Linked DNA regions of Herpetosiphon gulosus. The protein of the gene in region 2 interacts with the protein of the main gene of each other region in a pairwise test. Links are inferred from orthologs where the notes say so. Each region holds a gene or a part of one and is shown on either strand. Other genes may lie near its edges.

Region 1 (8,459 bases), on a different replicon or contig from region 2:
TGCGCCGATTGCCGCATAGCGCAAAGCCTTGCCCAGCGTAATCCAAGCCAAACTTGGCAGCCATGGTTTGCCTAAGGCTCCAGCCACCCCAACCAACACATCGCCAATTACAGGCAACCAGGCTAAAATTAAGGCTGGCGTACCCCAACGCCCCAGCCAACGCTCAGCCCGTTGCATGCGCTCAGCCATGGTGTTATTGCGCTGATCGATTGCATTGCGTGCTCGTTGCCCAAGCCAAAAGGTCGTAGCAGAGCCAAGCACATTGCCCAACGTCGCAATTAACAATGGCAACCACAACGATTCAGCGTGGACTACCATTGCCGCTAAGGCCAACTCTGAACCAAGTGGCAAGACTGTGGCCGCCAAAAAACTCACGCTGAATAAACTTAGGTAAAGCCAAATCATCGTATTCTTCCTTGTCGCCAATGTTGCCAGAGCAAGCCGATTTCGGCATTGCGCCCTAAGACCAAGCTTACCACAAAGCCAATTAAGCCCAAGGTCGAGGCACTGGTTAAACTCAGCAATAAACTGCTGGGGCTGGATGGTTGCCAACTCTGGATTACCCACCACGCCAAACCACCCGCCACACTGCTTGCTCCCAGTACCTGCCCCATAAAACGCCAATCGAGCTTAATTGGTTGCTGAACGGTTTTTTGGGCCAGCCATGCCAAGGCCAAGGTTTCGGCCCATAACGAAACGGTGGTTGCCCAACCAAGCCCAGCTAAGCCCCAACGTCGCCACCACAAGGCCAAGCCGATTTGCAATAACGCTCCGAGCACTCGCATCACACTGGGCCAACGGGTATCGCCCATGGCATAACTAAATCGAATCAACAAGGTACTTAATGCCAAAGCGGGCAAGCCTGGCAAGGCCGCCCATAAGGCAGTGCTGGTCAACTGCACCGATTGTTGATCAAACGCGCCACGTTGCAGCAACAAGGCGACAATCTGTTGGCACAGCACCATTCCTAATACCATCAGTGGCAAGGTTAGCAGTAACGACCAACGCCAACAACGGGCTAGCCATTGTTGCAAGGCCTGATAATTGCGTTGTAACACCAAGCTTGTCAGCACTGGAAACAAGACGCGACCTAGTACCTGCGGCAACAAAATAATTGGCACTTCAACAATTCGGCGGGCATAGGTTTGGGCTGCTACCGCGCCAGCGCCCACGGTTGAGGCAATTGCATTCTCAATCACGCTAATTAAATGCACCGATACTAGCGATGTTAATAACAATGGATAGGCATGCTGCAAAACTGTGGTTAATCGTGCTCCGCGCCAGCGCCAACTTGGCAACCACGGCACATCGGCTTGTAACAACGGCATTAAGCGCAAAACCGCCCCGACCACCAAGCCCCAAGCCAAACCATACACGCTGCCAGTTGCAATTAAGGCAATCACGGGAGCCAATTTCAACATCAAATCGGCCAAAGCTGGGCGGGTAAATTGCTCGAATGCTTGATACCACGCACCTAACACCGCAGTAAAACACATCACCGGAAAGGCCAATAAGCCAATTCGAATAATCGTGGCAGTCATCAACAGCGTTGGTTGATCGAAGCCTGGGCCAAATAAGTGGGCCAATTGCGCGGCATACAGCCAGCCCAAGCCTGTGAGTGGCACTGCCGCCAAGCTTACCAAGCCCAAGCTCGCGCGAAGTGTACGTGGGCTATTGGTTTGATCGTGCAAAATCATGGGAACGAGGGTTGGTCCGGCAATATCGCCCAATAAGAATCCCATCAATAAAACCACCGCTGCTCCGGCCAAATAGGCATCAGCAGTCGTGCTTGTGCCAAAAAAATGAGCTAAAGCTACTTTTTCGGCAAACCCTAGCACTTTATAAGCGGCGGTTGCGGCAATCAAAATCAGCGATGTGCGAAATAGGGTTTTTGGCTGCATAGATACTCATTTAATTAAATTGCTCGTATAATTGACATTATGCAACAGCAAACTGAACAATTAAGCGATGGGCAGCGGTTAAATGCGGCGCAAATTTGGGCATTTTTAGCCAAAGCCTCGGTTGGCCGCTTGGCAACCCACGATCACGCTCGTAATCAGAGCAATCTTATACCACTGTTTTTTGTCTGCGAAGCGCCACATATTTATTTTGCCACCCAACCAGGCCACAAGCTGAATTTGTTGCGGCGCTATCCCCAAGGTGTGGGCTTGCAAGCCGATGCCTTTGAGCCAGAATCCTCAACCAGTGTCTTTGTTTGGGGGCGTTATCGCGATGTGCCGCTGGGCACGGAGTATGCCCATGCCACGCGGTTGCTGGCCTTCAAATATGGCACTGGCTTTTGGCAACAAATTCTTGATCAAGCCACTAAGGCCTTGAAGGCGGGGCCACGTGCGTTAATCACGACAATTAGCCAGGCCACCACTGGTTGCATTCAAATCGAGCGGATCGGCGGGCGACGCTGGGAGCATGGCTTATGATGCGTATTTTAGCGCCAGCCGAAGCCTTGACCTTGCTCGATCAACTATCGGTAATACGCATTGCAGGTTTTGATCAAGCACGATCTGCCAGTTATGCCGTGCCCTTGGCTTTTGTGCGGCGTGATCAAAGCCTGCTGATTGCTATTCGCGCTACGGGCCGCTTGGCCCAGCTATTGCAACAGCAACCTCAAGGCTGGTGCATCGAAGCCGATCAGATTAACCCTGATTGGACGTTTCGCTCAGTTGTTGCTCAAGCCACAGCTCAGCTTTTGGCCGATCCACAGATTACGCTGGTGATGCTGGCTGAGCGCTATGGCCGCAATTGGCCGCAATGGCGACCGAATGCCCCAATTCAAGCCTTTTCATTGGAACTAGCGGCGATCCAAGGCCGCCACAAATCCTAAGGAGCGCCGATGATCACCGTTACCCGCGAACGCCAACTCCGCCGTCCAATCAGCGAACTCTGGCAACTCTTAGCCAATCCGCATAATTTGCCCCGAATTTTGCCGCGCATCGCCCGTGTCGAAGTTAGCGAGCTAGCCAACGATCGCCAGCCGGTAACTGCCTATTTCGATTTTGGCATCCCGCTTGGTACGCAGGCCGCCCAAGGCACTTTTAGCCTGATCGAGCAGCAATCGATTCGCTTTGATGCCGAGCAACCCTTGCCGATTATGGCCCACTGGCAACTCCAAGCGCATGCCAATAACACCAAAGTACATGCCAGCCTCAGCTTCGATCTCAAACCAATTTTGGGGCCAGTCGCCAAAGTTGTACCAATGAGCCTCGTCAAAAGCGAAGTTTCGCGTGAACTTGAGCAAGCTCTTGCCCGTATCGAACGCCTGCGACTGAGCTAGAGGATGAATCATGCCACCAAAGCCGCTTGCGCCAAGTAAACGCTGGTTTGATCTGATCGTCGCTGGCTTGGGCTTGCTACTGCTTAGCCCATTGCTGCTGCTGATTTCCTTGGCGATCAAATTAACCTCGCGTGGCCCAATTTTCTACATTCGCCCCCGAGTTGGCCGCGATGGTCATGAATTTCCCTTCTATAAATTTCGCACGATGGTGGTGAATGCTGAAGGCCAAGGCTTGGGCATTGAGGTTGCCCACAACGATCAACGCATTACCCGAGTTGGCCAATGGCTACGGCGTTGGAGTTTCGATGAATTGCCGCAATTATTGAATGTTGTGCGGGGTGAGATGAGCTTAATCGGTCCGCGCCCAAGCTTGCCCGACCAAGTAGCGCGTTATACTCCCGACCAGCGCCAACGTTTGGCGGTACGCCCAGGAATTACTGGCTGGGCTCAGGTTAATGGCCGCAACGACATCGATTGGGCTGCTCGGATTCAGCTTGATTGTTGGTATATTGAGCATTGGAGTTGGCGGCTTGATGGCTTGATTTTGTGGCGGACAATTGGAGCAATTTTGCGGCCAGTTGGCATTTATGGGCGCGATGGGGTGGCCAAAGATTTGCGGAGTAAATAATGCGACCGGTGATTATTGTTGGCACTGGCGGCCATGCGCGTGAGGTGGCCGAAATTGTGCAAGCCCAACATCTGGCGGGCAAAGGCGGTCCGTTGCGTGGTATGCTCAGCGACGATGCTGCTCAGCATGGCACAAGCATTTTGGGTATTCGGGTTTTGGGGCCAATCGATTGGCTAAGCACCCGTTTGGCCCAAGTTCATGTGGTAATTGCGATTGGTGATAATGCCACTCGCCAACGCATCGCCCAACAATTTGGCGCAGATTTACGATCGACCAGTGCAATCTCACCACAGGCGCTGGTTTCGCCGCATGCCACGATTGGTGCAGGCGCAATGATTTTTCCAAATGCAGTGGTTGGGCCGCTTGCCACCATTGGCGAACATAGCATCGTGAATGTTGGGGCGAGCGTTAGCCACGATAGCATAGTGGCGGCATTTTGCAATCTCAACCCTGGCTCGCGAGTTGCTGGCACATGCAAAATTGGCGAAGGCGTTTCGCTCGGGATGGGTACACAGGTCATTCAAGGCCGCAGCATCGGGGCATGGACGGTGGTTGGGGCTGGTGCAGTGGTTATTCGCGATTTGCCCGGCCAAGCCAAGGCAGTTGGTGTTCCCACGCGTTTGTTGGTTTGATCCACGAAGGGCACGAAGAGCTGAAACCGCGAAGAACACGAAGATCGCGAAGGAGCTGTGGCTATAGACGCTAGGCTATCGGAACGACTGTAGGTATTTCCAACGCATCGCCGATAGTTGAGAGCCTTCAGCCAATAGCCACGCTTCGCTCTGTGCCTCTGCGTTAAATTTAGGCTTCATCCCTCATCCTTCATCCTTAAATTAAAAACCCCCTCGCCCAATTGCTTGGCCAAGGGGGCTTGATGCGGTTTTTTTAATTAGGCCGCAGCGTTGCCAGTTGCCAATTCGACCAAGCGATCTTGCAATTTCTTGTCGAGCAATGAGCCAGCAACTTGAGGCCGCAATTCTTTTTCGAGGCGGCGGCGAGCTGGGCCACGTTGTGCATCAGGGAAGTCGTTCAAGATGCGTTCGATTTCAGCATTGATTTCGCTTTCGTCAACGCTCAAGCCTTCGGCTTCAACGATTTTGCGCACAACCAACGATGATTTCAAGCTTTCTTCGCCACGGGGCAACAATTCTTGAACTGCTTCGTCGTGGGTTTTGCCAACGATTTGCAGATATTGCTCCATGTTGATGCCATAGCGAGCCAACGATTCAACTTGCTCGTGGAGCAATTCGTGGGCGCGTTCGGCAATCAAGGCATCGGGCACATCGAAGCTGGTTGCGGCAACAACTTCTTCGAGGTATTGGTTCAGAACGTTACGGCGATGGTGATCGCCTGAATTCTTGACCAAACGCTCCATCAGATCAGCCTTGTAGGCATCCAAATCGCCTTCAAATTCTTCCAAGCCTGGGAGTTCTTCCCATGCTGGCAATTGGCGATTTTGAATTTCGCTGACGGTTACTTTGAAAACAACATCTTTATCGGCAACCCGCGCATCTGGATGATCGGCTGGCAGGTGAGCGCTGATTTCGCGGGTTTCACCAGCTTTGATGCCTTTCAAGCCTGCATACAGTTCAGGCACGATGCGGCGTTCTTCCATGATTAAGGTCGTTGGCTCGCCTTCATCGTCGTCATCATCATCATCGTCATCATCATCATCGTCATCATCGTCGTCATCGTCGTCATCGTCGTCATCGTCGTCATCGTCGTCATCATCGTCGTCATCTTCTTCGTCGTCATCATCGTCGTCATCTTCTTCGTCGTCATCATCATCTTCTTCGTCATCTTCTTCGTCGAGTTTGTGCAAAGGCACGCCATCGACTAAGGTTTGGACGGTAGCGGTGAGTTGATCGCCTTCAGCGGCTTCTGGTTCGCCTTCGGGAGCGCTCAAAACGACGTGTTTTTCACGAGCTTGATCCAACGCGACTTCTAAGGTTGCATCGGTAACTGGTTCTTCGGTGAGATCAACCGTGATCGCCTTGTAATCGGGCAAAATCACTTCAGGCTCAACTGGAACCAAAATGCGGAAGCGAAATGGCTCTGGCTCTAATTTTTCCAATGAGGCTTGAGCAACTGGCTTGATATTTTCTTGTTCGAGGGCAGCGCGGAAGGCCACGTTGATAATTTCGTCGGTCGCTTCTTCTAAAATTGCGGCCTTGCCATAGTAGTTTTCAACGATAAAGCGAGGAGCCTTACCTTTGCGGAAGCCTGGAATGGCAACCTTGCTAGCAATCCGTTGGGCGGCCTTGTTCAATTCTTTTTCTATCGTTGCTGCGTCTGGCTCGATCTCAAGCGCAACAATGCGCTTTGGTAATTGTTCAGTTGTGACTTTCACACGATCTCCAAAGTATATGTTATTTAAGCGATCTTTAACTATCGCCAACGAAGGCAGTCTAGCGTGACATTATACCAGAACATCGCTCAGGCGGGGCTAGCGAATCTGACGGTCATGCCCTCACCCCCTAGCCCCCTCTCCCGCCCAGCGAGGCGAGGGGGAAACCCTCGATCATGAAGCATGAACGCCCCTCGCCCACCGCAGTGGGAGAGGGGCGGGGGCTAGGGCTTACACTTAATTTAATAAACAGTTTGTTCGGCCAAGAAATGGCGATACATTGGCGAAACTGCCCGCAAGCGCTCGACGATGGGCGGCAATAATTCTAAGACGCGCTCGATTTGCTCGACGGTGTTCTCGCGGCCAAGGGTCATTCGCAGGCTGCCATGGGCGCGTTCGGCGCTCAAGCCCAAGGCCATCAGCACATGCGATGGGTCAAGCGAGCCACTAGTGCAGGCCGAACCACTCGAGGCATAAATGCCCTGTTGATCAAGCAACAGCAACATGCTTTCGCCCTCAATAAAATCAAACGACATGTTGACATTATTGGGCAAACGCTGCGTGCGATGACCATTTAAATAGACATGGGGAATCGCTGCTTCAATCCCACTAATCAGCCGATCGCGCAAGCTGGTCAATTGATTGCTGCTCTGCGGCAATTCATCGACGGCAAGTTGCAAGGCTTTAGCTAGCCCAACAATCCCAGGCACATTTTCGGTGCCGGCGCGTAAACGCCGTTCCTGCGAGCCACCATTAATCAACGGTAGCAAGGGCACGCCGCGCCGCATATATAACGCCCCCACACCTTTCGGCCCATAGAATTTATGCGCAGTCAGGCTCAACAAATCAACATTCAATTCTTTAACCTTAATTGGTTGCGCCCCGATCAACTGCACTGCATCGGTATGAAACAGCACATCGTGCTCGCGACAGACCGCGCCCAATTCGGTAATCGGCTGAATTGTGCCAATCTCGTTGTTGGCGGCCATGATGCTGACCAACACGGTGGTTGGGCGCAACGCAGCCTGTAAATCAGCTACAGCAACCAAGCCAGTGCTATCGACTGGCAAGATCGTAATTTCAAAGCCAAAGCGTTCGAGGTATTCGACCGCATGCAGCACCGCGTGATGTTCGATTGCACTGGTGATGATGTGATTGCCTTTGCCTGCATCACGCTGAGCAAACGCCACACCCTTGATCGCCAAATTATCGGCTTCGGAGCCGCCGCTGGTAAACACAATTTCTTTGCGTTTGGCCCCCAACAAGCCTGCAACGGTTTCGCGGGCTTCATCTACGCCTTCGAGTGCTGCGCGGCCAAGCCGATAGATACTCGATGGATTGCCATAGGCCGTGTTGAAGTAGGGCAGCATGGCCTCAACCACCCTTGGATCGGTCGCAGTCGTCGCTGCATGATCTAAATAAATTGTTTCCGGAGCCATTCCAGACCACCTTTGATGCTAATTGCAAGTTTGTCGCTGGTTTGATTCTACCGCTTTTTAACCCCAACCTGCTGTAAACATTTCGCTACATTCGGCCAAAACCGCAGCTTGGGTCACAACTTGCAATCGCTGGTTCATGATTGTTCAACGTGGGACGCTTAGGAATAATGGTATGCTAAGAGCACCTGAATCGCAACATTTGGAGGCATAATTATGAACCAACGGCTTGATGTAGCTGTGATTGGCACTGGCAATTGGGGCACAACTTTGGCCTTGGTTTTAGCTCGCGGCGGGTGTAATGTCACGCTATTTGGCCGCAATCAAGCTGAAGTTGGGCAATTGCAGGCTGCTGGCGAAAACAGCCGTTTTTTGCCTGGGCAGCGCTTTCCAGCAAATTTGGGTTTAGCCTATGATCTTGCGCTGGCCGCTCAAGCCCAAGTTATTCTGCTCGCTGTGCCTTCGAAAACCATTCGCAGTAATGCATTGCAACTTGCCCCACAGCTCGCTCCCGATAGCATTATTTTGAGTTGCGCCAAAGGTATTGAGTCGGGTAGTCTTGAAACCATGAGCGAAGTGCTGGCCGAGGCACTTGCGCCGCATCCCCGTAGCTTGATTGGGGCGCTTTCGGGGCCAAATATTGCCAACGAAATTGCCCAAGGCTTGCCTGCAACCAGCGTTGTGGCATTGAGTGATGATCAAGCTGGTCAGCGGGCGCAGAGCTTGCTCACCACCAATCTTATGCGGATCTATCGT
Region 2 (17,023 bases):
CGGTAGCAACCGATGAATTGCCCTTCCCAACCGAAGAGGAAGAAAATCCCAAGCCAACCGAAGATCCCTTTGAAGCAACTCCCGATGCAACCGAGGAGCCGTTTGAAACCCCAACCGCTACCCCAACCGAGGGGCCAACTGCTACCCCAACCAATACGCCAACGCCTACACCATTGCCTTACGATCTGATTCGGGGTAATACTCGTTGGACATTGGCTCAAAGCCCAGTCAAAATTCGCCGCGATACGATCATCGCCAAAGGCGCAAGTTTGACGATTGATGATGGCGTGGAAGTATTGCTCGATGCTAATACATCGTTGGTGGTTGATGGAACGTTGACGGCGACTGGCGCTCGTTTGCGCAAGAGCGGCAACAGTTTCTGGAAATCAATCGTGGTTAATAATGGCGGTCAGGCTAATTTGAATTGGGTTGATGTGCGCGGCGGTGGCTCCGAAGGTGTGCTGATTTCGGCCCTTGGGGGCAATACAATCATCCAAGATAGCGTCTTTGAAGAGAATAAAGGCCGTATGTATATCAGCGGTGGCAACTTCGATATGCAACGCAGCCGTGTGGTTGGCTATGCTCCAATCAGCGCCGAAGTGCGTGGCGGCAAGAGCCTACGTCTATTCAGCAATGTGATTAACAACACAGCCACCGACGGCGCAACTGGTGTGAGTCTCAGTACAACTGCCGATGATGTGGAAATTATTCTTGAGAAGAATAGTTTCCGTGGGAGCAGTGGTACGAATGTTCGCGCTCAATTCAACCAATCGTTGAATGCGGTGTTTCAGTGTAATAGCTTTAGCGGCGGAGCCTATGGCTTGCAAATCAAATCAACCGACCCAACCTTAGATGATTCACGGATTTTGATCAGCGGCAATAGCTTCCAAAGCCACAAAAACTATGGCCTGACTGGCGATGTTGGTTTTGATGCCCGTAACAACTGGTGGGGTGATGCTTCAGGCCCATATCATCCTGAGCAAAATGGCGCTGGTACAGGCGATGCGGTTGGGGTTAATTTGACCTTCAGCCCATGGTTGAACGCCAAACCAAGCTGCGCTCCCTAAAAGATCGATTTTGCAACAGCCTCAGTTTTATAACTGGGGCTGTTTTTATTTTGGTGCATTCTCGAACGTTGGTTTTGCCCATGAGAATCAGCCGAACGGTGGATGGAACCCTTCAATTTAGTGGTATAAACTAAGGCTCGGGCTGGGATAAAAAGATGGTAGTTTTGCGCAGGAATGTGAAATTTGACAAGAATGCCAAAGCTGATTATAATACCACGGCACTAAACAATTGAATAACGAAATGCAACACAAACCAAATGTTGTAAACCACCTGCCCAGGTGGCGGAATTGGCAGACGCGCTACTTTGAGGGGGTAGTGGGAGCAATCTCGTGTGGGTTCAAGTCCCACTCTGGGCACCAAAATCGTTATTCAATCAGATGGGTGATTAGCTCAGTTGGTAGAGCGTCTCGTTTACACCGAGTAGGTCGGGGGTTCGAGTCCCTCATCACCCACCATTGCCACTTTAGCTCAGTTGGTAGAGCATGCGACTGAAAATTGCAGGGTCTCCGGTTCGAGCCCGGAAGGTGGCACCAAATCAAACCACTGGTTGAAAAACCAGTGGTTTTTTGTTGTCTAATTCATTTGAACAAATGGGGTGAAGAGTTGATGGCGCACTGGGCTAAGCCATCGCTCAATCGCTGGCCGATCACGCTCGCGACTGAAAATCGCAATGAATGGTTGTAAACAACGTGCCTCGTCGCAGCCGTTCAAACGCGCACCAGTAACGCTCCAGCCAAGGTTAGTTGGGCTGAATACTTGGGTGTCGAGTTGACCAACCCAGTGCTGTTGACTTGGTGCGGTGCTGCTTCCTTGCACATTGTAATAGGCCCAGCCTGGTGGTGGCGCAGTAAAATCATCAAAAATGCTGCTCGAAAGCGTCGGATATTGTTTGGTACTGCTGTGATAAAAGCTTACCGCTACATCATCACGCCCATTAACCGCCACGCTCGGCAACGAAAAGCCATTTTGGGCATTGAAAATAAATGGCCGTGCTAAACTGAATGGCAATAAGCTCAGATCACGTTCATACATTCGCACAGCATCAATATAGGGAAAGGTAATCGTGTTGCTGGAAACTGCATTCCACATAAAACCAACAGTGCCCTTGGCGACCCAACCTGCCCGAATCCGCCCGTCATCATCACTACACCAATTGTGCTGATCAGGCGTTGGACAAATGCGTGCACCAGCTGTCCATTCAGCAACCGTTACATCGCTACTGCTTGGAATTGGCTGGTTCTCATCCCATGCATAAACCCGCAGGCTGGTTTGATTGATGTGGGTCGCAAAATACATCATATCTTTAGCACCCCGCACCAAGTGCCAAGCCTGTTCACTCGTTGAAGAATAGCTCCGAATAAAGGGTAAATCATCTTCAAGGGTATCAGTTTGAATTTGGCTGACCCATGTACTATCGATGGCCCCGCCAATTGCCTGACGATCCATAGCCAGCCAAATTTGGTTGGCACTGAGTTCAAGTTGTGGCTCAACCCATGTAAAGCCTTGGGCGGCTGTCACGTCATACCATTCCCATTCCTGTTCGGCCAAACCAGCACTATCGGTGTAGGCAATTCGCATAAGCCCACGTTGGGCATCAGGAGCGTAGTTCAACAACCAAATAAACAGATCACGGCCATAATCATAGGCAAAGGCTTGTTGGCAACACAAGCCACCTGCCGCCGCAGGAAACAATGTTTGTGGGTCGAGTTGCTGCCAATGATTGCCAGCATCGAGCGAAAACAAGGTTTTTTGGCCAACCCCAACTAACCAACTATCGCCACTGGCGACCCCACGCACTGCATCGCCAAAATTCATTGCGGTTGGGATCGGATGCAGCCGTAATACCTGAAATGCGCCTGCTGGATCACCCTCACCTTCACCAAAAATATGTTCTGTAGAGCCTTGATTAGCAGCTTGAGCTTGGGGTAGGCTCCCTAGCCCGATCGCTACCAACAGCCCAACTAGGGCGACCCGCAACCAAACCATGAGCATAATCCTTTCAACAGTGACCTTCGTTTGAGCGCAACTATACCCCTGAATGGAGATTGTGACAAAAGTTTGTGACAGTTGTTGTCACAACTTACTGCTATGCTCAAACCAACATTGGCTAGGAGGTCTGCGATGCATCCAATAACCGGAATCGAAGCCGTATTACAATGGTTTGCTGAACGCTATTCATCAAACGAGGCCGAGCAAATTCGCAGTGCGGTTAATGCCAATACTCGTTTGCTCAAGGCCTGGCGTACCAATCCAGCCAATGCTCGCCCCTTGGCCAGCGATAAACATTTGTGGTGCTTGCTGGGCGCGATGTATGGCAACGCGATTTTGGCCCAAGCTCAAGCTGTGTATCGCCAAGCCACCGCCCATTACCAACGCTGGCTCAATCGCCGTCGCAATCTCCAAACCGTCGAAGTTCGTTTGCAAGGCGATTTGGCGCGTTTTGGCGAACAACACCCCCGCACTCAACGGACTTTAGCCCAACTCCAACGCCTGCATCAAGAATTATTGGCCGCTTAATCAACTGCTCATTTTGTCATTTCCTTCGAGCTTAGGTCAAAAAAGGCCTTGGCTTAATTGGCCTGCCTCGAAAATTCACCTAAAACAGCCTCTTTTTGGCTCAAAATTAGACTATACTAGAATAAACGCGGTTTTTTCCGATTTTATTGACAGAAAATGATTCTCGATTTATAATCATTCTCAATAACCATGTGACGGTATGGTCAAAGGCATAATGCGAGGTATCTATGACCGTGTTTGGTATCCGAGAAGGAACGCCCGCCGGCGATATTGTGAGCTACATTCAGCGTAAAGGTTCAGCGACTGTCAAGGAATTGGAAGATGCGCTGGCTGTGAGCACAACTGCGGTGCGCGAGCAACTAACCCATCTCACCAACCAAGGCCTCATTGCACCAACCAAAATTCGCCAAGGACCAGGCCGCCCTTCCTACCGCTATACCCTGACTGCCAAGGCCCAATCGCTCTTTCCCAAGGGCTACGATGTGCTTTTGAATGTGTTGCTGGAAGAAATTTTGGCGACCGAAGGTGCAGAAGGAATGGCCCAGTTGCTCAGTCGGGTGGGTACACGCTTAGCAACGCTCTACACGGGCGATCATCCAGCCAACGTGGCCTTACGTGAGCGTTTGATGCAATTCGTCTACACGATGAACCGCAAAGGGATGTCGATCAATGTGGCCGAATCGCCTGGTGGTGGTTGGGTGGTCAGTGAGTATGCCTGCCCTTATTTTGAGGTGGCCCAAACTCACGATAGCCTGTGCAGCATGGAACGCCAAATGATGGAAACTGCGCTCGGCCATGAAGTTGAAATTCAACGGCGCATGGTCGAAGGTCATAACGGCTGTCACTTTGTGATCAAAGCCGATGAGATTGGGATCGAGAAGCATAACTAAGTTCTTTGGCGGCTGGCGATGCAGGGGGCATGCCACGCTGTTGTGTTGAATAGCAATCTTGAATAGGAGTGTCATGAGCGCCAACAATTTGGTCATTCGCAACTTGCACGTTGCGGTCGATGGCAAAGAAATTCTTAAAGGCATTAATCTCACCATCGAAGAAGGCAAAATTCACGCCATCATGGGGCCAAATGGCTCAGGCAAGTCAACCTTGGCATATACCCTCGCTGGTCACCCACGCTATGAAGTGACCGAAGGTGAAGTTTGGTACAAAGGCCAAGATGTGCTTGATCTCGAACCAAATGATCGTTCAAAATTGGGCTTATTCTTAGCCTTCCAATATCCAGTTGCGGTAGCTGGTGTAACCGTTGCCAACTTCTTGCGGGCTGCCTTGAACGCCCATCGCGCTCAAGAAGGCGTTGATCCAAAATCAACCGCGATTCCAATGGCTGAATATCGCAAAGTGATCAAAGCCCGTATGGATATGCTGGAAATGGCTCCTGACTTTGCCCGCCGCTATTTGAACGAAGGTTTCTCAGGCGGTGAAAAGAAACGCCTCGAAATTTTGCAAATGGCTATGTTGCAGCCTGCTATGGCAATCATGGACGAAACCGACTCAGGCCTTGATATCGATGCTTTGAAGATTGTGGCCGAAGGGGTCAACAAAGTTAAAGCTGAAAAGCCCGAATTAGGCGTGTTGGTGATTACCCACTACCAACGTTTGCTCAACTACATCAAGCCCGATTATGTGCACGTTTTAATGAACGGCCAAATTGTGCGCGAAGGTGGCCCCGACATGGCCTTAGAACTCGAAGAAAAAGGTTACGATTTCATTCGAGAGGAAGTGTTCGGCAATGCCAGCTAATTTGCAATCTACTTTTGATGTGGCGCAATTTGAGGCCTTGCTGGCTAGCCGCAACGAGCCAAGTTGGCTGACCAGCCGCCGTCGCGAAGCTTGGGAAGCATTCGAAACCGCTGAGCAACCAGATTGGCGACGAACCAATTTGAAGGGCTTCAATATTGCTGATTACACATTGGCTGAAGCCGAAGTTTCGGTTGATTTTGCTGGCGCAGAAGGTGTGACGATTCTGCCTTTAGCCGAAGCAGTTCACAGCCACGCCGAATTGGTGCAACGGGTGCTTGGAAGCGCCGTTCAAACCAATCGCGATCCATTTTCAGCGCTTAATAATGCTTTGGTCAACGGCGGGATTTTTATCCACGTTGCCAAGGATCTTGAAGTTGAAGAGTTGGTGCGGATTCGCTATCACTTGAGCAATGCTGGCACAATTGTCGCCCCCCGTACCTTGATCGTTACCGAGCGCCATAGCTCGATCAATGTGATCGAAGAAATTAGCTCAGCCGATTTTGCTGGTAGCGCAGTGGTCTTGACTGGGGCTGAAATCGAGGTTGGTGACGGTGGCAAAGTTAACTTCTCCAGCGTGCAAACCTTGAACAGCAATGTGTATCTGTTGGGCAGCCAACAAATTCGCATCAACCGCGATGCTCAAGCCGAATGGCTGAACGTGGTGGTTGGCAGCGCTGTGCAACACGTTACCTTGGAAGCCAATTTGAGTGGCAACGGCTCAAGCGTCAATTGGAATGGCTTGTTGTATGGCAATGGCAAGCAAAACTTGCTAGTTGCACCCAAGCTTAATCACATTGGCTTGAACACCGAAGGCCAAATCAACTTCAAAACCGTGGTTGATGATGAAGCCTATGCTGTCTTCGATGGCATGGTCAAAATTCCCGCCACAGGCCAAGGCACCAACTCCGACTTGCGCGAAAATGCCTTGCACTTGAGCAACACTTCACGCTCGGATTCAATTCCAGGCTTGGAGATTGATGCCAATGAAGTTAAGGCTGGCCACGGCTCAACCAGCGGCCAAATCGACGAAGAGCAGTTGTTCTATCTGCAATCACGTGGTTTGCCGTTTGCCGAAGCCAAGCGCACGATCGTGTTGGGCTTTGTTGGCGAAATCATCGATATGATTCCCGATGAAGCTGTGCGCGAACGCGTCGAAACTATCGTCGCCGATAAAGTCTAACGATTTGATCCACGAAGGGCACGAAGGACACGAAGTATGTTTTTTGTGTGATCCCAAAAATAGTTAGTTTATGTATCTAGTTACAGCAACGAACTAACTATTTTTGGGAGGCGTGGATGGCAACGATTCTTTTGGCAGACGAAGTATTCGCGGTGGTTGGGGCGGCGATTGAAGTACATCGCGAGTTGGGCAGCGGATTTCTAGAGGCTGTTTATCAAGAAGCACTTGCATTAGAGTTGGCACAACGCCAAATTCAGTTTGCGGCCCAAGCACCTTTGGCAATTCGTTATAAACAGCAATTACTCCAAAAAAACTATATTGCTGATTTTATTTGTTACAACCAAGTCATTGTTGAGCTAAAAGCGCTAAATCGTTTGACAACTCTCGAAGAAGCGCAACTGATTAATTATCTCAAAGCAACCCAATTTCGGGTTGGGCTATTGATTAATTTTGGTGGTCTTGGCAAGTTGGAATGGAAACGCCTAGTTCGTTGACGTTACTGTCAACTCGTTAATTGCCCATGAATTTTAACAGATCACAAGAGCCAAACATTCGTACTCTTCGTGTCCTTCGTGGATCAAAATAAGCAATTTTTTATTAATTGCCTATAAATCTTGGTAGGATCACAAGAGCCAAACATTCGTACTCTTCGTGTCCTTTGTGGATCAAAATAAGCAATTCATGGTTTCCTTTATGGAATCGGATATTGGTGAGTTATGTCTGTACAAACAACCCTTGATATTCAGGCCATTCGCGAGCAATTCCCGCTCTTGGATCAATCGATTAACGGCCATCGCTTAGCCTATTTGGATAGCACCGCAACTGCCCAAAAGCCGTTAGCTGTGCTTGAAGCGATGGATCGCTATTATCGCACGATTAATGCGAATGTTCATCGAGGCGTGTATCAGATTAGCGAAGCCGCTACCGAAGCTTATGAAGGCACACGCCGCACAATTGGCCGCTTTATCGGCGCGAAATCGACCAAAGAAATTATTTTTACCCGCAATACCACCGAAGCTATTAACTTGGTTGCTCAAAGCTGGGGTCGTGCTAATTTGCAAGCAGGCGATCGAATTTTGCTCACAGTCAGCGAACATCATTCCAATTTAGTGCCATGGCAATTGCTAGCAGCCCAAATTGGTGTAGAGCTTGATTTTATCGAGCTTGATGCTCACGGTAGGCTCGATCTGAGCAAGCTTGATCAATTATTGACTGAACGCACCAAATTGGTGGCAATGACTCACATGTCGAATGTATTGGGTACGATCAATCCGGTTGAACGGGTGATTGCTGCTGCCAAACAGGTCGGAGCCTTGGTGGTGGTGGATGGGGCGCAAAGTGTGCCGCATATTCCAGTCAATGTTCAAGAGCTTGGCTGTGATTTCTTGGCCTTTTCAGGGCATAAAATGTGTGGCCCAACCGGCATTGGGGTTCTGTGGGCGCGACGCGAATTACTTGAAGCGATGCCGCCGTTTATGGGTGGCGGCGATATGATCAAACGGGTCGGGCTACGCGAAAGCTCATGGAACGATCTCCCATGGAAATTCGAGGCAGGCACGCCAGCGATTGCCGAGGCAATTGGCCTTGGCGCGGCGATAGACTTCCTCAATGGGCTTGGGATGGAGGCGATTCACGAGCGCGAACGCCAATTAACTCACTACGCTTGGGATAAACTCAACGGCATCGATGGGTTGACCATTTTTGGTCCACCTGCTGCCGAGCGCGGTGGCTTGGTGAGCTTTACCTTGGCTGGTGTGCATGCCCACGATGTGGCAGCGATTCTCGATACCCAAGGGATTGCAGTGCGGGCTGGGCATCATTGTACCCATCCGTTGCACGATATTCTGGGCGTGCCAGCAACGGTACGCGCATCATTCTACCTATACACGCTTGAGGAAGAAATTGATCGTTTGGCCGAAGCCTTGGTTTTGGCTCGCGATACCTTCCAACTGTGAGGCCTTGTGGACGATTTATATCGTGAAAATATATTAGATCATTATCGCCATCCGCGAAATTACGGCGAGCTTGAGCAGCCAACGATTGTGCAACACGAGCATAATCCGTTGTGTGGCGATCAACTCAGCATTTATTTGTTGGTCGAAAACGAGCGGATTGTTGATGTAAAATTTAAAGGTAAAGGTTGTGCGATTAGCCAAGCTTCAGCCTCGATGCTCAGCGAAGAACTTGCTGGCAAAAGCGTTGATGAAGCTAAAGCCTTTGATAAACAAACCATCCTCGATTTATTGGGGATACCGATTGGTCCCGTGAGGCTGAAATGTGCCTTGCTCTCGCTCAAAACGCTCAAAGCTGGTCTCTACGGGGTCAATCTGGTTGACGACGATGAGGATCGCCTTTGATCCAGTCCGCTCGATATCCAGCACTAATCAACATAATACGATTAGTTAAATTGGCTGGAGCCGGATTCGGTCTCTGGGCAATCTATGCCTTGTTCGAACGATTGGGTGAGCGGCGCTATCAACAATCAATTGCCACGGCACTAGCCGAATTTTCTGCTAACGAATGGCATCATTTAGAAACAGAATTGCAAGATTCTGAATCAAGTAATCTCATCACTTATTCGTGATCACACTATAGGAGGCTCAGGGCATGTCCAACCCTGCACAAAACGAAATCGAGTTTGATTACTCGAAGTACGGCTTTCGCGACGAAGAGAACTACACATTCAAATCCTCAAAGGGTCTGAGTGCCGATATTGTGCGCACGATCTCGGAAATGAAGGGCGAACCTGAATGGATGTTGCAACGCCGCTTGAAGGCGCTGGAAATTTTCCATAAAAAACCATTGCCCGTTAGTGGTGTCTGGGCCAACCCTCGCTTAGCCGAGTTGGATTTCCAAGATATTCACTATTATGTGCGGCCTGGCGAACGCGCCGAAAATAACTGGGACGATGTACCAGAAAGTATCAAGAATACCTTTGAAAAATTGGGTATTCCTGAAGCCGAACGCAAGTTCTTGGCTGGCGTTGGCGCTCAATACGAATCAGAAGTTGTTTACCACTCGTTGCGCGAAGAGTGGGAAAAACTGGGCGTGATCTTCCTTGATACCGATACTGGCTTGAAAGAGTATCCAGAATTGTTCAAGGAATATTTCGGCACGATCATTCCTTCAGCCGATAACAAATTTGCTGCCTTGAACACAGCGGTTTGGTCGGGTGGTTCGTTCGTCTATGTGCCCAAAGGTGTCAAGGTCGATATTCCATTGCAAGCCTATTTCCGCATCAACGCTGAAAACATGGGCCAATTCGAGCGCACCTTGATTATCGTTGATGAAGGCGCAGAAGTGCACTATATCGAAGGTTGTACCGCGCCAGTTTATAGCACCAACTCATTGCACTCAGCAGTGGTTGAAATTATCGTGAAGAAAGGTGGCAAATGCCGCTACACCACGATTCAAAACTGGGCCAACAATATCTTCAATTTGGTGACCAAACGGGCCGTAGCCTATGAAGATGCTTCGATGGAATGGGTCGATGGTAACATTGGTTCGAAGTTGACCATGAAGTATCCTGCGGTTTACATGATGGGTCGCGGCGCAAAGGGTGAGGTGCTCTCAGTTGCTTATGCTGGCGAAGGCCAACATCAAGACGCTGGGGCCAAGATGGTGCACGGCGCTCCCGACACTACCAGCCGTATCACCAACAAATCAGTCTCGAAGAACGGCGGTCGTACGACCTATCGTGGTTTGGCTAAGGTTATGCGCGGTGCACACAACGCCAAAATCAACGTGGTGTGTGATGCCTTGATTCTTGACGATCGCTCAGCCTCGGATACGATTCCCTACATCGAGATCGAGGAAGATTCAGCAACCGTCGCCCACGAAGCAACCGTCGGCAAAATCGGTGAAGAGCAATTGTTCTATCTGATGAGCCGTGGCCTCGACGAAGCCGAAGCACTTTCGATGATTGTGTTGGGCTTTATGGAGCCATTCACCCGCGAATTGCCCATGGAGTACGCGGTCGAATTGAACCGCTTAATCCAAATGGAAATGGAAGGTTCGGTCGGCTAGGCTTGGCCTACCAACGCCGAGGCGCAACCACTGCGTCCTCGGCGTTTTCTATGTCAGATCATTGTTAATCAATTTAGTTAATAAATTAAGGAATAATGATGAGCTTTCACGTTGTTGCAACGCTGCAAGATTTGGTCGAAACGTCAGCGATTCAAATTGATTTTGCTGGCGAGCAAGTCGGGATTTTTCGCTGTGGCACGCAATATTTCGCCACCAGCAACATCTGCACCCATGCCTATGCCGAATTACACGAGGGCGAGTTGGATGTTGATGATTGCACGATTGAGTGTCCGTTGCATGGCGCACGTTTTGATTTAGCTAGTGGCCGCCCGCGCTCGTTGCCAGCGACCGAACCATTGAAGGTCTACAACCTCAAAATTGAAGGCGATCAAATTTTGCTTGAGGCTTAATTATTAATTCGATAAAGGAGCAATCGATGAGCGATTATGTGAATCCTGAGGTCTTGGTGAGCACGGATTGGGTTGCCGAACATTTGAATGATCCCAAGGTGCGCTTGGTTGAGTCGGATGAAGATATTTTGCTGTATGAGATGGGCCATATCGCCAACGCCGTCAAAATCAATTGGCAAGATGATTTAAACGATTTGCAGATTCGTGATTATATTGATGGCGACGATTTTGCTGCCTTGCTGAGCCGATTTGGGATTAGTAACGACACCACCATCGTTTTTTATGGCGATAAAAATAATTGGTGGGCTTGCTATGCTTACTGGGTTTTCCAATTGCTTGGTCACGAAAAGCTCAAAATTATGAATGGTGGCCGCAAAAAATGGATCGATGAAGGCCGTGAATTGACTCGCGTTGTGCCAACATTCGAGCCAACCAGCTATGTTGTCGGCGAACCCAAGCCTGAAATTCGTGCTTTCCGCGATGATGTTTTAGCCCATATTGGTCGGCCAAATCCGCGTCAAACCGCGATTGAATTGCCCACTGGTCATAGTTTGGTTGATGTACGCTCGCCCGATGAATATACCGGCAAAAAATTGCACATGCCCGAATATCCCCAAGAAGGTGCTGTGCGCGGCGGCCATATTCCAGGCGCGGTCAATGTGCCTTGGGCTAAAGCAGTCAACGATGATGGCACATTCAAAAGCGCCGATGAAATTCGCCAATTATATGGCGATGTTGGGGTTACGCCCGAAAGTGATACCGTGGTTTATTGCCGGATTGGCGAGCGCTCATCATTGACTTGGTTTGTGCTGCATGAATTGCTGGGCTACAAAAATGTGCGCAATTATGATGGCTCTTGGACTGAATGGGGCAACGTGGTTGGCTTGCCAATTCATAATCCTACTACAAGCAAATAGTTAATCCTCTCGCCCCTAGCATCTTCTTTCGCCCGAGGAACCACAAAACAAAAAGCCCCTCTCCCGCAGCGTGGGAGAGGGGTTGGGGTGAGGGGATCTAGCTAAACAAACCACGGTTGGCATTGAGATATTCGGCCAATGATTGAGCTGGTTTACCAGTCAAGCGCTCAACGTCGTTGGTCACAAGATCCAACGCGCCTGAGCCGATCAAATCGTGGTCGATCGCGACGACGAAACCTGCGATTTGGGCAGGCAAGCCAAATTGCTCAAGTTGTTGTTGGGCGCTGGCGGCATCAATGGGCTGATAAACCACGTCGCGGCCTGCAAATTCAGCCACAGTTTCAGCGATTGCTTTGTGGCTCAAGCTCACAGGGCCAGTGATGTTATACACTTCTGAGGTTGTGTTAGCGCTGACCAAAGCGGCAGCGGCGGCAGCAGCACAATCGGCGCGGGCAACTAAGCCAGCAGCGGCATCGCCAGCGGCGGCAGCGATTACGCCCCCAGCCAAAGCGCCTTTCACTTTATCGGTAATTGTTTCAAAATAGAAGTTGTTGCGCAAGAAGCTGTAGCTCAAACCGCTGGCTACGATCGCTTGCTCGGTCGCAGCGTGTTCACGCAAAAATTCCATTGGGGCTTCGGCGGGATTGATTGCCGAGGTATAAACCAGATGCTTCACGCCAGCCGCTGCGATTGCTTTGACTGCATCAGTTTGCAAACGCACTCGTTCGCCGCCAATCACATCGATACTAATCATCAAGACACGCTCGACTCCAGCCAAGGCAGCGGTCAAACCAGCGGGATCGCTAAAATCGCCAGCAACGACTTTAACCCCTTGAGCAGCGACATCGGCCAATTTGGCGGGATCGCGGGTGATTGCCACAACTTGATTTGCCGCAACTTTTTCGAGCACTTGTTGCAAAACCAAACGACCTAATTGCCCAGCCGCACCTGTGATCGCTACCAAACCTTGGGTATTTGCCATGATTGAAAACCTCGCTAATGAATTTCTAGATCTAAACAACACTCGTTGTTTAATTGACATCTGTTGAATAGCATAAAGAAGCCGTGGTATAGTGTCAACCAGCAAAAACGAAAATTTGTTGTTTAGGCAACAAAGGAGCTAAAATGTTGGGAAACGCAGTTAAAATTGATCCGCGCACCAAGCGCACCCGTAAATTAATTCTTGATGCCTTGATTCAGCTCTTGCGCACCCGTACCTTCGAAGAAGTCACAGTTAATGAGATTGCCGAAGCTGCGACGATCAATCGCGCAACCTTCTATGCCCATTTCAGCGATAAATATGCCTTGGTCGATGAGCTGATTCGTGATGGCTTTATGCTGTATCTTGATCGGCGCATGCAGCATTATCCCGATACGCCAACGCGCTATATGCAAGCTTTGCTATGGGCGATCGCCGACCATTGGGCGATGATCCATGGTCAATGCAACCAATATCATCGGTTTTTCGATTCGTTGGCGGAAAATCAGATCAAGCGCATGCTTGAGCAGCATATTCAAACCTGGCTTGATCATTATGGGCCGTTACGTGGTGTGCCAGCCATGCAACGCCAATTACTGGCAACTATGCTTAGTTGGTCGGTTTATGCATTGGCCGCCCGCTGGCTGTATAGCGATCGTTGCCAAAACCTCGAACATTTTATCAATGATAGTGTGCCATTGCTGGTTGGTAGCATCGACGCTTTGAAAGGATGAAGAACATAGAGCATAGAACATAGAGTCAGAAATCAAAAGGCAAAAGCGGGATCGGTCATTGAAGGTTGGGGCTAGCCAAATAATCAAAATAATCAGTGTCATCTGTGGCTAAAAAAGAGCCTTCGCGTTCTTCGTGTCCTTCGTGGTTTCCGTTCTTCGTGTCCTTTGTGGATCAAATCGAGAATTGATCGTTGGAGGAAGTTATGCGTTCAACCATTCGTAGCTTAGTGACTCAAATTGCCCCTTTGGATTTACGCGAGCAGGCCGATTGTAATGAAACCTTGGCATGGATCGATAGCGATGCGCCACTGTTTCGCACGGCCAAGCCTGCAACCCCGCCAATGCACTTAGTTTCCTACATTGTGGTGTACGATCCGGCGACGGCTCAGATTTTATTGGTCGATCATCGCAATGCTCAATTATGGTTGCCATGTGGCGGCCATGTTGAGTCAGATGAACATCCAGCAATCACCGTGATTCGTGAGATCGAAGAAGAATTGGGCATTCAAGCTGAGTTTTATTGGCAAGATCCCTGCTTCATCACCGTGACCGAAACGGTTGGGTTGACCGCAGGTCATATTGATGTTTCCTTGTGGTATGTAGTGCAAGCTGATTCGCAACAACCATTGGCCTACGATCAAGCTGAATTTAGCCAAATTCGCTGGTTTGCGCTCGATCAACTGCCGTTGGAACGCAGTGATCCGCAGCTTGGGCGCTTTATTGGCAAGTTTCAACGGTTGCTCAAACGCGAAGCTCCACGACTATTGGCAGTGCGTTAACATTTCGTTTAAGCAGCTTTTAAGGCATTCAAAGGCCCAAAGCTGCGTGGTATAATCTAGCGATGCAGCCGTGCTGCCGATATTCAGACACCACGAGGTACCACATGTTTAAATGGCTTGGGAAACTACTGGGCGACCCCAACGCTAAGGTTGTGAAGAAAATGCAGCCAACCTTAGATGAAATTAACGCCCTTGAGCCAACAATGAAGGCTCTTAGCGATGAACAACTCCGTGAAAAAACGGCTGAATTACGCACACGGTTCGCAGAGCTAACCAAAGCGGATCGTGAAGCGCTCGACGACCGCTACGCCGACGAAAATCGCCACGATTCCACCGTCGAAAAAGACTATCAAAAGGAATTACGGACGATTGAAGATGCGGCGCTTGATGAATTGTTGCCCGAAGCTTTTGCTTTGGTGCGCGAAGCCTCAAGCCGCGTGATTGGTCAACGTCACTACGATGTCCAGATGATCGGCGGGATTGTGCTGCACGAAGGCCGCATCGCCGAAATGAAGACTGGCGAAGGTAAGACCTTGGTGGCTTCCTTGCCCTTGTTCCTCAATGCAATTCCTGGCCGTGGCGCACACTTGGTTACCGTCAACGACTACCTCGCCAAAGTTGGTGGTGGCTGGATGGGGCCAATCTTCCATAGCCTCGGCATGAGCACGGGCTATATCGCCCACGATTATTCAGCGATTTACGACCCCAATTATATCGACCCCAACGCCAAACAAGATGATAGCCGTTTGGTGCACTGGCGGCCTTGCTCACGCCGCGAAGCCTATATGGCCGATATGACCTACGGAACAAATAATGAATATGGCTTCGATTATCTGCGCGATAACATGGTGCAGCACAAAGATCAATGTGTGCAGCGTGAATTGCACTATGCGATTGTTGACGAAGTAGATAATATTTTGATCGACGAAGCCCGTACTCCCTTGATTATCTCTGGCCCAGCCCAAGAATCCAGCGATAACTATCGTCGGTTTTCTTCGTTGGTGCGTGGCCTCAAGCGCTCAAGCATTTCGCCAGATGAAGTGCGCAAGGGCTTGAAAGACGATTTCGATGGCGATTATTGGATCGACGAAAAATCACGCTCAATTACCTTGACCGAATCGGGCTTAGAGGTGATGGAAAAACGCCTCAATTTGCCTGATGGCGAAAATATGTACGATGCCAAGAACTTTGAATTAACTCATTATTTGGAAAACGCCCTCAAGGCCGAATATGTTTTCCATCGTGATGTTGATTATGTGGTGCAAAATGGCGAAGTCGTGATCGTCGATGAATTTACAGGCCGGACAATGCCAGGTCGGCGTTGGTCAGATGGCTTGCACCAAGCGGTTGAAGCCAAAGAAGCGGTCGAAGTGCGCCGCGAGAACGTCACCTTGGCAACCATCACCTTCCAAAACTACTTCCGAATGTACAATAAACTTGGTGGCATGACTGGTACAGCGATCACCGAAGCTGAAGAATTTAGCAAAATCTACAATTTGGAAGTGGTGATTATCCCGACCAATCGCCAAGTCGTGCGCGAAGATTATCGCGACCATATTTATGCCTCGCAAAAAGCCAAATATCACGCCGTACTGCGCGAAATCAAAGAGATGCACGCAGTTGGCCGCCCAGTTTTGGTCGGTACAACCTCGGTCGAAAGCTCCGAAATTGTCAGCAATTTGCTGAAGCAAGAAGGGCTTGAACACTATCTTTTGAATGCTAAGCAACACGAACGTGAAGCTTATATCGTGGCTCAAGCTGGTCGCACGGGTGCGATCACAATTGCGACCAACATGGCTGGTCGGGGAACTGACATTTTGCTGGGCGGCAACCCCGATGGTTTAATTGAGGAACATCTCAAAGCTCTTGGCACAACCATTGCCGATGCAACGCCTGAGCAACTAGCCCAAGTCCAGGCCCAAGCTAAAGCCGATGTCGAGGCTGAGCGTAAAGCTGTGATGGAAGCTGGTGGCTTGCACATCATCGGCACTGAGCGCCACGAAGCTCGCCGGATTGATAACCAACTCCGTGGTCGGGCTGGCCGTCAAGGCGACCCGGGTTCGTCGCGCTTCTTCATTTCACTTGAAGATGAGTTGATGACCCGCTTCGGACGAATTGACACGATCAAGCGCTTGATGGAGCGTATGTCTGATGGCGATGAAGAATTGCCACTCGAATCGGGCTTGCTCGATAAAGCGATCGAAAGTGCCCAAACTCGGGTTGAAGGTTATAACTTTGATGTGCGTAAGCATGTGGTCGAATACGACGACGTGGTGAACAAGCAGCGCGAAGTGATCTACGCTGACCGCCATGCTATTCTTGGCGGCGAAGATATGGGCGACCGGATTCTTGAGATGGTCGTTGATGAAATCGACATCCATGTCGAAGAATTTCTCGATAACCGCGAGCTAGACAAGCCCGATCTCGAAGGATTCTTGCGTCAGTTGTATTCGATTGTGCCCCAACTCAAAGCCCAAGAAACTGAATTGGCAGCCCGCTTCAAAGGCAAACAAGCTGATGAAATTGGCGAAATTGCTACCGAAGTGGTGGAAGAAGCCTACAATCGGCTTGGCGAAGAGTTGGCAACCCAATACACCACCTTATTACAACGCGGAGTTCAGCCAATTCCTGGGGTCAGCGGCCCAGAAGCCTTCTTTG

The links.
Region 1: the proteins of sufU (region 2) and nifS interact in binary tests that used the Escherichia coli proteins (3 or more experiments, as listed by UniProt). The link is inferred for Herpetosiphon gulosus from one-to-one orthologs.

Annotation. Positions count from the first base shown.
Region 1 is NZ_BAABRU010000018.1:37,511-45,969, forward strand. The notes cover bases 5,609-8,459. They hold nifS (cysteine desulfurase NifS), read right to left. Parts: upstream 7,707-8,459; coding sequence 6,510-7,706; downstream 5,609-6,509. Other genes in these bases: ABEB26_RS20860 (trigger factor), read right to left, coding at 5,609-6,270; ABEB26_RS20870 (NAD(P)H-dependent glycerol-3-phosphate dehydrogenase), read left to right, coding at 7,920-8,459. Outside these bases: ABEB26_RS20825 (YqaA family protein), read right to left, coding at 1-405; murein biosynthesis integral membrane protein MurJ, read right to left, coding at 402-1,901; ABEB26_RS20835 (pyridoxamine 5'-phosphate oxidase family protein), read left to right, coding at 1,941-2,438; ABEB26_RS20840 (pyridoxamine 5'-phosphate oxidase family protein), read left to right, coding at 2,435-2,842; ABEB26_RS20845 (SRPBCC family protein), read left to right, coding at 2,852-3,292; ABEB26_RS20850 (sugar transferase), read left to right, coding at 3,303-3,920; ABEB26_RS20855 (acetyltransferase), read left to right, coding at 3,920-4,552; more of ABEB26_RS20860, read right to left, coding at 4,810-5,608. UniProt on the Escherichia coli protein: Master enzyme that delivers sulfur to a number of partners involved in Fe-S cluster assembly, tRNA modification or cofactor biosynthesis. Catalyzes the removal of elemental sulfur from cysteine to produce alanine.
Region 2 is NZ_BAABRU010000004.1:298,149-315,171, reverse strand. What follows is about bases 7,363-10,179. They hold sufU (Fe-S cluster assembly sulfur transfer protein SufU), read left to right. Parts: upstream 7,363-8,481; coding sequence 8,482-8,877; downstream 8,878-10,179. Other genes in these bases: sufB (Fe-S cluster assembly protein SufB), read left to right, coding at 9,128-10,179; ABEB26_RS07215 (aminotransferase class V-fold PLP-dependent enzyme), read left to right, coding at 7,363-8,475. In the rest of the region: ABEB26_RS07265 (right-handed parallel beta-helix repeat-containing protein), read left to right, coding at 1-1,067; ABEB26_RS07245 (hypothetical protein), read right to left, coding at 1,642-3,054; ABEB26_RS07240 (hypothetical protein), read left to right, coding at 3,190-3,585; ABEB26_RS07235 (helix-turn-helix transcriptional regulator), read left to right, coding at 3,813-4,475; Fe-S cluster assembly ATPase SufC, read left to right, coding at 4,549-5,340; Fe-S cluster assembly protein SufD, read left to right, coding at 5,330-6,520; ABEB26_RS07220 (GxxExxY protein), read left to right, coding at 6,637-7,014; more of ABEB26_RS07215, read left to right, coding at 7,237-7,362; more of sufB, read left to right, coding at 10,180-10,546; ABEB26_RS07200 (Rieske (2Fe-2S) protein), read left to right, coding at 10,645-10,956; ABEB26_RS07195 (sulfurtransferase), read left to right, coding at 10,983-11,873; ABEB26_RS07190 (NmrA family NAD(P)-binding protein), read right to left, coding at 11,971-12,855; ABEB26_RS07185 (TetR/AcrR family transcriptional regulator), read left to right, coding at 12,999-13,586; ABEB26_RS07180 (NUDIX hydrolase), read left to right, coding at 13,790-14,365; preprotein translocase subunit SecA, read left to right, coding at 14,470-17,023. UniProt on the Escherichia coli protein: A scaffold on which IscS assembles Fe-S clusters. Exists as 2 interconverting forms, a structured (S) and disordered (D) form. The D-state is the preferred substrate for IscS.